Regions from separate parts of the Arthrobacter sp. B0316-1-20 genome, predicted to be linked through region 3. Evidence: riboswitches for the same ligand, from Rfam matches in the RefSeq annotation. Region 3 holds a riboswitch; each other region holds the start of a gene.
What was found. A riboswitch is a leader RNA that binds a small molecule or an ion and turns the genes downstream of it on or off. The one in region 3 is predicted to bind cyclic di-AMP.

Region 1 (3,200 bases), 110 kb from region 3:
TAAGAACCAGGACCTCACTGCGGAGAACATGTAGTCTCTGCTCGCTAGGCCTGAACGTTACGGCGGCCGTTGCCCGAGGCAGCGGCTGCCGTCACGGTTAAGCCGTGCCGTGCCGTCGTGCGTTTGTCGGCTGGGCGCCGCGTTAAGCCGCGTCACGCCGTCGTGCGCTCGCCGGATCCGCTCGCAGCCGCGCCGCCAACCTCCGCACAGAAGTCGAGAAAGGCCCTCAGCCTGAGGCTTGGCTTGGTGCCGCTGGCGTAGGCCACGCAGACGTCGCTGTGCCCGACCGGCCCGTCGATCTCCACAGTGGCCAGCGGAAGACCGTCGTAGCTGTGGTTAGCCGGCGGCCGCTGCACCAGCACGGTGTAGCCGAGGCCGCGGGCCACCATGCCCCGCACAGCTTCAAAACTCGAAGAACGCCAAGCGATTTTCGGGTCCAGTCCGGACAACCGCAGGTTGACCAATTGGTTGTCCCGCACGGTCGGGATGTCCAGCGAGACGAAGTCCTCTTCGGCCAGTTCGGCAAGCCGGACGCTTTTTCGGGAAGCCAGCGGGTGGTCGGCCGCCAGCAGAACATAGGGCCGGCCTTCCTTGACCGTTCGCGCCTGCACGCCGGGCAGCAAGTGCCGCGTATGGGTAATCACCGCATCCAGGTAGCCCTCCTGCATCCGGTGCTGCAGCTCGGCGGCTTCCCCTTCCTCCATGGTCACAGTGAGCCGCTGATGGGGCTTGATGAACCGTTCGCTGATCACCGGGACCCAGAAGGCGGAGAGGGTGCTGTAGCAGCCAATGGCCAGCGGACCGACCAGTCCCTGCTGGCGCTCGATGATGCTGTTATGCACGTCATCGGCGTGCCGGACCAGGCTCCGGACGTCTCGCAGGAACTGTTGGCCGACACCTGTCAGAGCCACTCCGCGGGACCGGTGCCGTACCATCAGCTGCGCGCCCACGATCCGTTCCAGATCCGTCAGCGACTGAGACATTGCCGCTTGTGAGATGTGGCTGGCGGCTGCGGCGGCGGAGATCGATCCGTGATCGGCGACTGCCACAAAGTACTGCAGTTGCTTGAGAGTGAAGTTGACCACCAAGTCACCGTACAAGTAATGCGATGTGGATGGATTTCTGGGCGGATTGTGCCGGTGGATGTAGCGGCCATACCCCGTGGTATCGCCCGCGTCGGATGTCTGTTCTTCCCGACGAGGCCCCGCTCTCAGGTTATCCACAGGTAAATCTCAGGGCTTGGACAGTTATCGAACCGTTATGTAACGTAATTGCAACGACGGCGAACATCCGCCGCCGTCCTCGGAAGGTATTGCTGAGCTCTGCCAACCTTCCCGAGTTCGTTCGCTAGACATCTGGCAGAGGCGGGGGACCCACTTTTCCGGGCCCCTTTGGGGCCCTTGGGGTTAAGTCGCGTGGAGTGCATGCCGCACTACCGCACGACCGGGTGACTCCCATCCGAATCCGACAGCTCACCTCGTAAGCATTGGGAGAGGTTACTTCTTGCTGCTCAAAAACAACCGTGCACGCCACCGCGCCACCCCCGTCCGCAACACCACTGTGGCCGGCCTGACCAACGCTGTTTCATCCCACGCCGGCACCGTCGGCCGCAGCGCCGCCGTTGTCACGGCTGCCGGCGGTCTGATGCTGGGCGTCGGCCTGCCAGCCAACGCTGCCTCCGATGTCATCGTCCCGACCTACGGTGCAGCCGATGTTGCGGACGCCGTTGCCGCCCCGGCCAACGCCAGCACCGAAGCTGCTTCCGACGCCGCCACCCACACCGTGGTCGCTGGCGATACCGTAGGCACGATCGCCGCCCAGTACGGCAAGAACGTGCAGGACGTACTGGCCGCCAACGGGCTGAACGCTTACACGATCATCTACCCGGGCGACCAGATCGCGCTGACCGGTTCCGCGCAGGGCACCCAGTCCGGCGGCGGCCAGGCTGCCCAGGGCACCAGCGTGGCAACCGTAGCCACCCAGGCTGCACCGGCAGACACCGCCACCGTTTCGCTGGCCAGCACCGACATCAAGCCCGCTTCCACCGGCGGCAACCAGAGCATCGTGGACATCGCCATGCAGGGCGTGGGCACCCCCTACGTCTGGGGCGGCACCTCCACCTCCGGCTGGGATTGCTCCGGCTTCACCCAGTGGGTTTACGCCCAGGTAGGCGTCGACCTGCCCCGCACCAGCCAGACTCAGGGCAGCGCCCTGACGCCGACCAGCAACCCGAAGGCCGGCGACCTGGTCGTGCAAAACGGCGGCGCCCACATCGGCATCTACCTCGGCGGCGGCAAGATGATCAGCGCGCTCAACCCGAGCCAGGGCACCCTGGTTCACGACGTGAGCGCCATGCCGGTCACCGGCTACTACACCATCTAGTAGCCCCACAGTTTCCTGGGCCGGTCATTCCCCCCAACGGCCGGCCCAGGACCACAGGGAGCCCCGTCGGCATGCGCCGACGGGGCCTCTCCTCTTTAAGCACGGGCATCTCCTCCTTAACTGCAGGATTTCTCCTCTTAACTGGCAGGCTCCTCCTCAAGGGGACCCGTGCCTCTTCCCGGCGAAACTTCTCCTCTTTAACACGGCTCTTTAACACGGGGCCCCTTATACAACGGGGCGTTGCCTCCGTAACGCGTAATCGCTGCCTTAACCGGCGAAGCTTCTCCCTTTGGGGCGAAGCTTTGCCTCTTTAACCGGGCTTTGCGGTCCGCAGTCCGTCTCTGGCCCAAGGCTTGGCATCGGGAACTGCAGCGCACTCCCCCGCCCCATTCCGAGGCGACCCTGCCCCGTCGGGCGAGCACCGGCGTCGTTATTTGCCAGACCGTGAGGGGTAGCGGGAATAGGAGCTGATGGCCGAGGGTTAGACTACTATTCCGCCGTTTTCGCCGGCGTTCTTGGCCCTTCGGAGGCCGACCACAACAGCACGCACTCCCACCCGAGGATTCTCCCGTGAGTAATGAACCGTCGACGAATAGTGACTCGGCGCGGCCCGGGCAGGCCCAAGGCAGCGGTTTGACGGCAGATGAATCGCGCCGCAACCGCAGGGTGATCGGCATCCTGCTGGTTTCCGCTTTTGTGGTGATCCTGAACGAAACCATCATGTCCGTGGCCTTGACCGACCTGATGGAAGACCTGCACATCAGCGCCCGCGCGGCCCAATGGCTGACCACCGCGTTCATGCTGACCATGGCGGTGGT
Region 2 (3,200 bases), on a different contig from region 3:
CTGGTGGCGACAGTCTGGGCCGGCGCGTTCGTCCTCGCAGGGCTGTGCATCTTGGCGATCAAGGAAGGAAAGGACCAGGACCTGACCGCGGAGAACATGTAGTTCCTCCAGCCGTGCCGTAACGGGCATGCGGCGGCCGTTGCCCAAGGCAGCGGCCGCCGTCGCGGTTAAGCGGGATCACGCCGTCGTGTGCTCATCCCAGCCGCTCGCCGCAGCGCCGCCGACCTCTGCGCAAAAATCCAGGAATGCCCGCAGCCTGAGGCTGGGCCGGGTGACGCTGGCGTAGGCCACACAGATGTCGCTGTGACCGACCGGCCCGTCGATTTCCACCGTGGCCAGGGGAAGCCCGTCGTAGCTGTGATTGCCCGGCGGCCGCTGCACCAGCACGGTGTAGCCGAGGCCGCGCGCCACCATGCCCCGCACCGCCTCAAAACTTGACGAACGCCAGGCAATCTTCGGATCCAGCCCGGACAACCGCAGATTGACCAACTGGTTATCGCGCACGGTGGGGATGTCCAGCGAGACGAAGTCCTCTTCGGCCAGCTCGGCGAGCCGGACGCTTTTGCGCGAAGCCAGCGGGTGGCTTGCAGCCAGCAGGACGTAGGGCCGGCCTTCCTTGACGGTGCGGGCCTGCACGCCGGGCAAGAGGTGCCGCGTATGGGTCAGCACCGCGTCCAGATAGCCCTCTTGCATCCGATGCTGCAGCTCGGCGGCCTCGCCTTCCTCCATGGTCACGGTGAGGCGCGGATGCGGCTTGATGAACCGTTCGCTGATCACCGGCACCCAGAAGGCGGACAGGGTGCTGTAACAGCCGATGGCCAGCGGGCCGACCAACCCCTGCTGGCGCTCGATGATGCTGTTCTGCACGTCGTCGGCGTGCCGGACCAGGCTCCGGACGTCCCGCAGGAATTGCTGCCCGACGCCGGTCAGGGCGATTCCGCGGGACCGGTGCCGCACCATCAGCTGCGCGCCGACGATCCGCTCCAGCTCTGTCAGCGCTTGGGACATCGCCGCCTGAGAGATGTGGCTGGCGGCCGCGGCGGCCGAGATTGAGCCGTGGTCAGCGACTGCAACAAAGTACTGAAGCTGTTTAAGCGTGAAGTCCACCACTCTGCCAGCGTACAAGTTAGCCCGCAGCGACTGCTTAATCGGCCGATTGTTGCGCCCGATGTACCGTGACGGACGCGTGCAACGGCCGCCTGGGGGTTGCTCGCTCCTGACCGAAAGATGGCTCTCAGGTTATCCACAGGTAAATTTCAGGGCTTGGACAGTTACCGAACCGTTATGTAATGTTTTCAGCACGTCGGCGATCATGCGCCGATGTCCTCGGAGGGTATTGCCTAGCTCTGCCAGCCTTTCCGAGTTCGTTCGCTAGACATCTGGCAGAGGCGGGGGACCCACATTCCGGGCCCCTCTTGGGGCTCTTGGGGTTAAGTCGTATGGAGTGCTTACCGCGCTGCCGCACGGCCGGGTGACTCCCACCCGAACCCGACAGCTTACCTCGCAGGCATTGGGAGAGGTATCTTCTTGCTGCTCAAAAACAATCGCGCACGCCACCGTGCCACCCCGGTCCGCAACACCACCGTGGCCGGTCTGTCCCAGGCTGTCTCGTCCCGCGCCGGAACCGTCGGCCGCGGCGCCGCCGTCGTTACCGCCGCCGGTGGCCTGATGCTGGGTGCCGGCCTGCCGGCCAATGCCGCCGCCGATGTCACGGTCCCGACCTACGGCGCTGCCAATGCAACGGACACCGTTGCCGCTCCGGCCAACGCCGGCTTCGAGGTGGAGCGCGCTTCCGTTACCAGCTCGGCCGCCGACGCCGGTGCCGCTACCGGTGCCACCACGCACACCGTGGTCGCGGGCGACACGGTGGGCACGATTGCCGCCCAGTACGGCAAGAATGTGCAGGACGTGCTGGCCATCAACGGCCTGGGCGCGTACTCCATCATCTACCCGGGCGACCAGATCGCGCTGACCGGGTCCGTCCAGTCCGGTGGCGGACAGGCAGCGCAGGGCGGCGGCGGAGCCGCCACGACCCTGGCTGCGTCGACCGACGCCGCGACTGTCTCGCTGGCCAGCGCCGACATCAAGCCGGCCTCCACCGGTGGCAACCAGAGCATCGTGGACATCGCCCTGTCCGCCCAGGGCACGCCCTACGTCTGGGGCGGCACCTCCACGGCCGGCTGGGACTGCTCCGGCTTCACCCAGTGGGTATACGCCCAGGCCGGCGTGGACCTCCCCCGCCTCAGCCAGCACCAGGGCGGCGCCCTGACCCCGACCAGCAACCCGCAGCCGGGCGACCTGGTGGTGCAGAACGGCGGCGGCCACGTGGGCATCTACCTGGGCGGCGGCAAAATGATCAGCGCCCTGAACCCGAGCCAGGGCACCATGGTGCACAACGTGAACGCCATGCCCGTTACCGGTTACTACACGATGTAACCACCCCTAAAACTCCTGGACCGGCTATTCCCCCAACGGCCGGTCCGGGATCACAGGGAAGCCTCGTCGGCCTTGCGCCGGCGGGGCTTCTCCTCTTTTAACCCGTAAGCGCGACTTTCCCTCCACTTTAACTACGCGGCGGGAGTCCTCTTGAAGGGGACCGGTGGGGGAACCATTTGGCGCGCCCCCCTCCCCCGCAGGAGGCGGTTGCCGCCCGGCGGCGAGCACCGGCGTCGTTGTTTATTCGAGGTTGACCGCCGGGAATAGGAGTCAGCGGGGGCAGGTTAAGCTGTTACTCCGCCTGCGCCCGGCGATCTTGGGCTGTTCCGGCCGCCCCCAACAGCACGATTTCCACTCGAGGATCTTCCCGTGAATAAAGAAATGTCGACGAACAGAGCCTCGGCACGGCCCGGGTCTGCCACGGGCAGCGGGCTGACGGCTGATGAGACGCGCCGGAACCGGCGCGTGATTGGCATCCTGTTGGTCTCTGCGTTCGTGGTGATCCTGAACGAGACCATCATGTCCGTGGCGCTGACCGAGCTGATGGACGACCTGGGCATCAGCGCCCGCGCGGCGCAGTGGCTGACCACGGCGTTCATGCTGGCGATGGCCGTGGTCATCCCGGTGACCGGATTCCTCCTGCAGCGTTTCACCACGCGCCAAGTTTTCACCGCTTCGATGGCGCTGTTCTCCGCGGGAACGCTGCTGGCCGCGCTGGCTCCGGGGTTCGAGGTGCTGCTGGTGGCCCGCGTGGTCCAGGCGTC
Region 3 (3,200 bases):
CCGCGCGTTCCAGCGCGGCGGGGGAGAAGACGCCCAGCCACAGGCCGCCGTCGGACGCGAAGTTCTTCTGCGGGGCGAAGTAGTAAACATCGCTCTGGCTGACGTCCACGGCCAGCCCCCCGGCAGCCGAGGTCGCGTCGATGAGAACCAGGGCGCCGTCGTCGGCACCTTCCACACGCTGCACCGGAGCCGCGACACCGGTGGAGGTTTCATTCTGCGCCCAGGCGTACACGTCCACGCCGGCCTCTGCCCGCGGCTCCGGCCGGGAACCGGGCTCCGCCGTGATGATGCTGGATTCGGCCAGGAACGGGGCCTTGTTGGTGGCCGCGGCGAACTTGGAGCTGAACTCGCCGAAGGACAGGTGCTGGGCCTTCTGCTCGACCAGTCCGAACGAGGCGACATCCCAGAAGGCGGTGGAGCCGCCAACGCCCAGGATGATCTCGTAGCCCGCGGGAGCCTTGAAGAACTCCTGCAGTCCCTCGCGGACGCTGCCGACCAGGTTCTTCACTGGAGCCTGGCGGTGCGACGTTCCCAGCAGGTTGCGGCCCGCGGCGACCAGCGCGTCGACCTGTTCCGGACGGACCTTGGAAGGACCGGCGCCAAAACGCCCGTCCTTCGGGAGCAGGTCGGCGGGAATGCTGATGGACTGGGTATCGCTCATGAATACCTTTCCTGGCGTGGTGGCAGTGATCTCGATGGCAGTTCACCGTTGAACGCCCGTATCATTCTGCCCCAACGCCAGCGGGCGCTGTTAGTCGGAACCGGGAATGTTGCGTGGCGCCGCGGCGCGTCTACCAGCGACGAAACTGCCAGTCGTGTAGGGAAAACAAGCTAGGCTGGAGAAGGGCCCCACCCTCATGCCTGCTGCTGGAGCAGCCTTTTCACCGCGCGCCGAGGAGCAAGAACCAATTGACCGATCTCATCGACACCACCGAGATGTACCTGCGCACCATCCTCGAGCTTGAAGAAGAGAACATTGTCGCGCTGCGCGCCCGGATTGCGGAGCGGCTGCGCCATTCCGGCCCCACCGTTTCCCAGACGATCGGCCGGATGGAGCGGGACGGACTGGTAGTCGTCACCGGTGACAGGCATTTGGAACTGACCGAACTGGGCCGGCGCAAGGCAACCGAGGTCATGCGCAAGCACCGGCTGGCCGAGCGGTTGCTCTCCGACGTCATCGGCCTGGACTGGGCCTATGTCCATGACGAGGCCTGCCGCTGGGAACACGTGATGAGCGAACGGGTGGAGCAGCGGCTTTACGAACTGCTGGGCAAGCCGACGGTTTCCCCCTACGGCAACCCGATCCCGGGGTTGGAAGCGCTCGGAGGCCAGCCCGTGGAGGAATCCTACGGCTTGCTCAACCTGGCCCAAGCGATGGGCACATACACGCCCGACAAGCAGGTCAGCATCATCCGGCTGGCCGAGCCGATCCAGGTGGAGCCGGAACTGCTGGTCCAGCTGGAAGAGGGCGGACTGAAACCCGGCGCGACACTGCAACTGGAGACCGCCGGGGACTACATTTCCGTGCGCGTGCCGGGCATCGAGGGGGCCTTGGAATTGCCTCCGGAGGTCGCGGCCCACATCTTTGTCTCGATGGAATGAAACGTTGCGCCCCGGAATCACGCGGCGTGGATAACGGATTTATCACTTTCACTGACTTTCCGTATAGTTAATCCGGGCACCGAGCCATCGGTCCCGCACCCTCCGCAAGCCGAACCCTGTCGGCGGGGGAGTGGATCCGTGAGACAGGGGCGGAGGACCCACCAAGCGGCAGTTTGTACGCTGCCTTGGGGTGAAGCCGCAGCGGGCAAGCCACAGTGAATCGTTCCACTAGAGCTCTGCGCGATGCGGCCGAGTTTTCTCTTGACTCGAATCCGACAGCTAACTTCGCAGGCGCTTTGGGAGAGGTATAAATTTTGGCAGGACACAAAGCCTCGGGACGGCGCCGTTCAACCGCCCCGGTCGAGCACCCACGCCCTCGCGCAGCGACAGCCGGCCGGCGGCGTGCGCAGCCGGCACCGTCGCCGGTAGCAGCGGCCGCCCGCGACGTCGGCCATAAAACCGCGATTGTCGCTGCCGCCTCCGGCATGGTGCTGACCGTGATGCTTCCGACGACGGCCGGCGCCACAGCCGACGCCCCGCAGGAAGCGCTGGCAACCAGCAGCATCTCAGCGGCCACCGAAGCGCGCCTGACCTTTGAACGGGCCGCGCTGACCAGCAAGTTCGACCCGGACACCAAGCTGAAGCAGGTCATGGTCGCCTCCGGCGGGAAGGCCAAGCCCATCGGCAGCGAAGGGTCCCTTTCGCAGCCGATGGACGAGCTGATCAAGACCTCGCCGTTCGGCTACCGGGTCAGCCCCATCACCGGTTACGCCGGAGAACTGCACACCGGCCAGGACTACGGAGCCCCCTGCGGCACGCCGGTCCACGCCGCGGCCGGCGGCACCGTCGTCGAGGCCGGGTTCCAGGTCGGCGGTGGCGGCAACCGGATCGTGGTGGACCACGGCAACGGCCTGGAGACCACGTACAACCACCTGAGCACCATCGACACAACGGTGGGCGCCACCGTGGCGCGTGGAGAAGTTCTGGGTGAAAGCGGCACCACCGGAGCGTCAACCGGCTGCCATTTGCACTTCGAAGTAATGGTCAACGGCAAGCTGGTGGACCCCACCGGCTGGCTCTGATTGACACGCCGTAACCGGAATGTGACTCAGTCGCCAAACTGTTATAAGGTTTCACCTGTGCCTGGCATCAACTGCCAGGCACCTTCGGGCGGAATGCCGAACTCTGCCGTCGCCCGAAGTTCGTTCGCACCGAATCGCATGGCAGAGGCGGGGGAACCACTTCCCGGACATCGCAGGATGTCCTTGGGGTAAAGCCGATCAGGCCCGGGCCACCAGCCCGGAAACCGGCCGGCCGGATGAACTCCCATCCGAACCCGACAGCTCACCTCGCAGGCATTTGGGAGAGGTACAACCGTGTCCAAGAGCATTACTGCGGGCCGCCACCGTGCGACCCCTGTCCGCACCAGCCCGCTTGAGACGATTTCCAAGGCTGTTTCCGCAAACGCCGGAACTGTTGGACGCCAGGGTGCCGTCTTCGCCGCTGCTACCGGCATCGTTCTGACCGGTGCCATTCCGGCTCAGGCCGTCAGCGCCGACCGCAGCGTCGACGCCCCGGCCCGCGTTCAGGTGGAAGCC
Region 4 (3,200 bases), on a different contig from region 3:
CGCGCACGGGTCTTCCGCGCGCCGACCGGCCCCCTTCTTCGCGCCACTCCTGGGCAGGTCTGCCGCGCGCTGTTTCCGCGCCCCGTTTCCGTCCAGGTCCTCCGCGCGCCGTGTCCGCGCACCGATTCCACCCAGGCCCTCCGCGCGCCTTGTTAACGCTCGCAGCGCGCCCCGAAGGACGCGCCGCGAGAGGGCCGTGACAGGAAGTGCTTAGCCTGCCGGACGGATGAAGACCGGGCCGGAGCCGATGTAGGCGCTGCCCAGAACAGTACTGTAGCCCGCCCATCCGCCGTGGACCGCCTGGCCGTTGCCGACGTAGATGGCCACGTGGGCCACGCCGGCACCGCCGTTGGCGTAGTAGATGATGTCGCCGGGCTGCGGGGTGGCCACCTGCGTTCCGTAGGCAAAGAACTGCGCCGGGGCGAGGTCGCCCACCGCGAAGCCTGCCGCGCGCAGGGCGTTCTCGACCAGGGCCGTGCAGTCCTGGGCGACGCCGATCTGTCCGTAGGCGGCCGCGACGATGGCGCCGGCGGCTCCGCTGGCGGCAGCCTCGCCGGCCTTCTTGACAGTCTTGGTTTCGTTCGACCCGGCGTCGTTGCCGGTCGTGGGGTTGATTTCGTTGGAGACGGCCTGGACAACCGGCTCCGGCGCGGGGGTGGAGGTGATCCCCGCGCGTTCGAAGGTCAGCTTCACGGCTGCGGAGGCCTGCACGGCTTCCACCTGCACGCGGGCCGGGGCCTCGACCCCTCGGTCAGCGCTGACAGCCTGGGCCGGGATGGTACCGGTCAGAACCAAGCCGGTAGCGGCGGCGATCACGGCACCCTGACGTCCCATGGTTCCCGCATTCGCGGACACAGCCTTGGAAATCGTCTCAAGCGGGCTCGTGCGGACGGGGGTCGCACGATGGCGGCCCGCAGTAATGCTCTTGGACACGGTCTGTACCTCTCCCAAATGCCTGCGAAGTGAGCTGTCGGGTTCGGATGGGAGTTCATCCGGCCGGCAGGCTGCGGGCTGGTGGCCCGGGCCTGGTCGGCTTTACCCCAAGGACACCGTGCGATGTCCGGGAAGTGGTTCCCCCGCCTCTGCCATGCGATTCGGTGCGAACGAACTTCGGGCGACGGCAGAGTTCGGCATTCCGCCCGAAGGTGCCAGCCTGTTGACGACGGGCACGGGTGAAACCTTATAACAGTTTGCGGGATGTGTCACGTTCCGATTACGGCGTGTTCATCACAGCCAGCCGGTGGGGTCCACCAGCTTGTCGTTGACCATCACTTCGAAGTGGAGGTGGCAGCCGGTTGAGGCGCCGGTGGTGCCGCTTTGGCCCACCATCTCCCCGCGTTGCACGGTGGCACCGACGGACGTGTCAATGGTGCTCAGGTGGTTGTAGGTGGTCTTCAGGCCGTTGCCGTGGTCCACCACGATCCGGTTACCTCCGCCGCCGACTTGGAAGCCCGCCTCGACGACGGTTCCGCCGGCCGCTGCGTGGACGGGGGTGCCGCAGGCTGCTCCGTAGTCCTGGCCGGTGTGCAGCTCACCGGCGTAGCCGGTGATGGGGCTGACACGGTAGCCGAACGGCGACGTCATGGTCAGCTCGTCCATCGGCTGCGAGAGGGAGCCCTCGCTGCTGACGACCTTGGCATTGCTGCCCGAGGCGACCATGACCTGCTTCAGCTTGGTGTCCGGGTCGAATTTGCTGGTCAGGCCGGCACGCTCGAACGTCAGCCGGGCTTCGGTGGCGGCGGAGATGCTGCTGGCGGCCGGGGCATCCTGCGGGGCGTCGGCGGTGGCGCCGGCCGTCGTCGGCAGCATCACGGTCAGGGCCATCCCGGAGGCGGCTGCAACGATCGCTGTCTTATGCCCGACGTCGCGCGCGGCTGCTGCTACCGGAGACGGCGCCGGCTGGGCGCGGCGTCGGCCGGGCGTTGCGGCACGAGGGCGTGAGTGTTCGGCCGGGGCGGTTGAACGGCGCCGTCCCGAGGCTTTGTGTCCTGCCAAAATTCTGTTACCTCTCCCAAAGCGCCTGCGAAGTTAGCTGTCGGATTCGAGTCAAGAGAAAACTCGGCCACACCGCACAGAGCGCCGGTGGAACGATTCACCGAGGCTTTGCCCGCTGCGGCTTCACCCCAAGGCAGCGAACATACTGCCGCTTGGTGGGTCCTCCGCCCCTGTCTCACGGATACACGCCTCCGCCGACAGGGCTCGGCTTGCGGAGGGTGTGGGAATCGATGTCTCGATGCCCGGGTCAACTATACGTAAAACTCCCCGAAAGTAATAAATCCGTTATCCGGGGTGCGTGTTTTCAAGGGTCAACGTTTCATCGCATTGATACAAAGATGTGCGCGGCAACTTCCGGAGGCAGTTCCAAGGCCCCTTCGATCCCCGGCACGCGCACGGAGATGTACTCGCCGGCGGTCTCCAGCTGAAGGCTTGCGCCCGGCTTCAAACCGCCCTCTTCCAGCTGGAGCAACAGTTCCGGTTCCACCTGGATGGGCTCCGCCAGCCTGACGATGCTCACCTCTTTGTCGGACGTGTAGCTGCCCATGGCCTGCGCCAGATTGAGCACGCCGGTGGTGAACTCTTCGGCCGGCTGGCCCCCGAGCGCTTCCAGGCCGGGGATGGGGTTGCCGTACGGCGAAACCGTCGGCCTGCCCAACAGTTCGTAGAGCCGCTGCTCCACCCGCTCGCTCATAACGTGCTCCCAGCGGCAGGCCTCGTCATGCACGTAGGCCCAGTCCAGTCCGATGACGTCGGAGAGCAGCCGCTCGGCCAGTCGGTGCTTGCGCATCACTTCGGTGGCTTTACGCCGGCCCAGCTCGGTCAGTTCCAGATGCCTGTCGCCGGTGACGACCACGAGTCCGTCCCGCTCCATCCGCCCGATCGTCTGCGACACGGTTGGGCCCGAGTGGCGCAGCCGCTCGGCGATCCGGGCGCGCAGCGCGACGATGTTCTCTTCTTCGAGCTCGAGGATAGTGCGCAGGTACATCTCGGTAGTGTCGATGAGATCAGTCAATGGCTTCTTGCTCCTCGGCGCGGTGAAAAGGCTGCTCCAGCAGCATGCATGAGGGTGTTTTCCCCTCCCCAGCCTAGCCTGTTTTCCTTGCCGGACCGGCAGCTTCGCCGCGGGCTGACGCGCCGAGCGCCCAACGCAACAATGGCCACTGCAACTAACGGCGGCCCTCGGCGTTGAGGCAGAATGAAAC

Region 1: it holds a riboswitch for cyclic di-AMP, as region 3 does, so the genes downstream of both, AC5RW2_RS13700 (C40 family peptidase) here and AC5RW2_RS13205 (M23 family metallopeptidase) in region 3, are expected to answer to the same signal.
Region 2: it holds a riboswitch for cyclic di-AMP, as region 3 does, so the genes downstream of both, AC5RW2_RS00740 (C40 family peptidase) here and AC5RW2_RS13205 (M23 family metallopeptidase) in region 3, are expected to answer to the same signal.
Region 4: it holds a riboswitch for cyclic di-AMP, as region 3 does, so the genes downstream of both, AC5RW2_RS00265 (M23 family metallopeptidase) here and AC5RW2_RS13205 (M23 family metallopeptidase) in region 3, are expected to answer to the same signal.

What each region holds. Positions count from the first base shown of each region.
Region 1 is NZ_JBNHHC010000007.1:138,699-141,898, reverse strand. Features, by position in the region: gene AC5RW2_RS13710 (MFS transporter) at 1-34, shown strand, start outside; gene AC5RW2_RS13705 (LysR substrate-binding domain-containing protein) at 153-1,085, opposite strand; cyclic di-AMP (ydaO/yuaA leader) riboswitch at 1,336-1,500, shown strand; gene AC5RW2_RS13700 (C40 family peptidase) at 1,504-2,382, shown strand; gene AC5RW2_RS13695 (MDR family MFS transporter) at 2,953-3,200, shown strand, end outside.
Region 2 is NZ_JBNHHC010000001.1:153,242-156,441, reverse strand. Features, by position in the region: gene AC5RW2_RS00750 (MFS transporter) at 1-102, shown strand, start outside; gene AC5RW2_RS00745 (LysR substrate-binding domain-containing protein) at 178-1,110, opposite strand; cyclic di-AMP (ydaO/yuaA leader) riboswitch at 1,360-1,524, shown strand; gene AC5RW2_RS00740 (C40 family peptidase) at 1,528-2,436, shown strand; gene AC5RW2_RS00735 (MDR family MFS transporter) at 2,818-3,200, shown strand, end outside.
Region 3 is NZ_JBNHHC010000007.1:26,989-30,188, forward strand. Features, by position in the region: gene serC (phosphoserine transaminase) at 1-661, opposite strand, end outside; gene AC5RW2_RS13200 (iron-dependent transcriptional repressor DtxR) at 910-1,602, shown strand; cyclic di-AMP (ydaO/yuaA leader) riboswitch at 1,700-1,912, shown strand; gene AC5RW2_RS13205 (M23 family metallopeptidase) at 1,917-2,684, shown strand; cyclic di-AMP (ydaO/yuaA leader) riboswitch at 2,802-2,975, shown strand; gene AC5RW2_RS13210 (NlpC/P60 family protein) at 2,979-3,200, shown strand, end outside.
Region 4 is NZ_JBNHHC010000001.1:49,037-52,236, reverse strand. Features, by position in the region: gene AC5RW2_RS00270 (NlpC/P60 family protein) at 211-933, opposite strand; cyclic di-AMP (ydaO/yuaA leader) riboswitch at 938-1,110, opposite strand; gene AC5RW2_RS00265 (M23 family metallopeptidase) at 1,228-1,995, opposite strand; cyclic di-AMP (ydaO/yuaA leader) riboswitch at 2,002-2,215, opposite strand; gene AC5RW2_RS00260 (iron-dependent transcriptional repressor DtxR) at 2,315-3,010, opposite strand.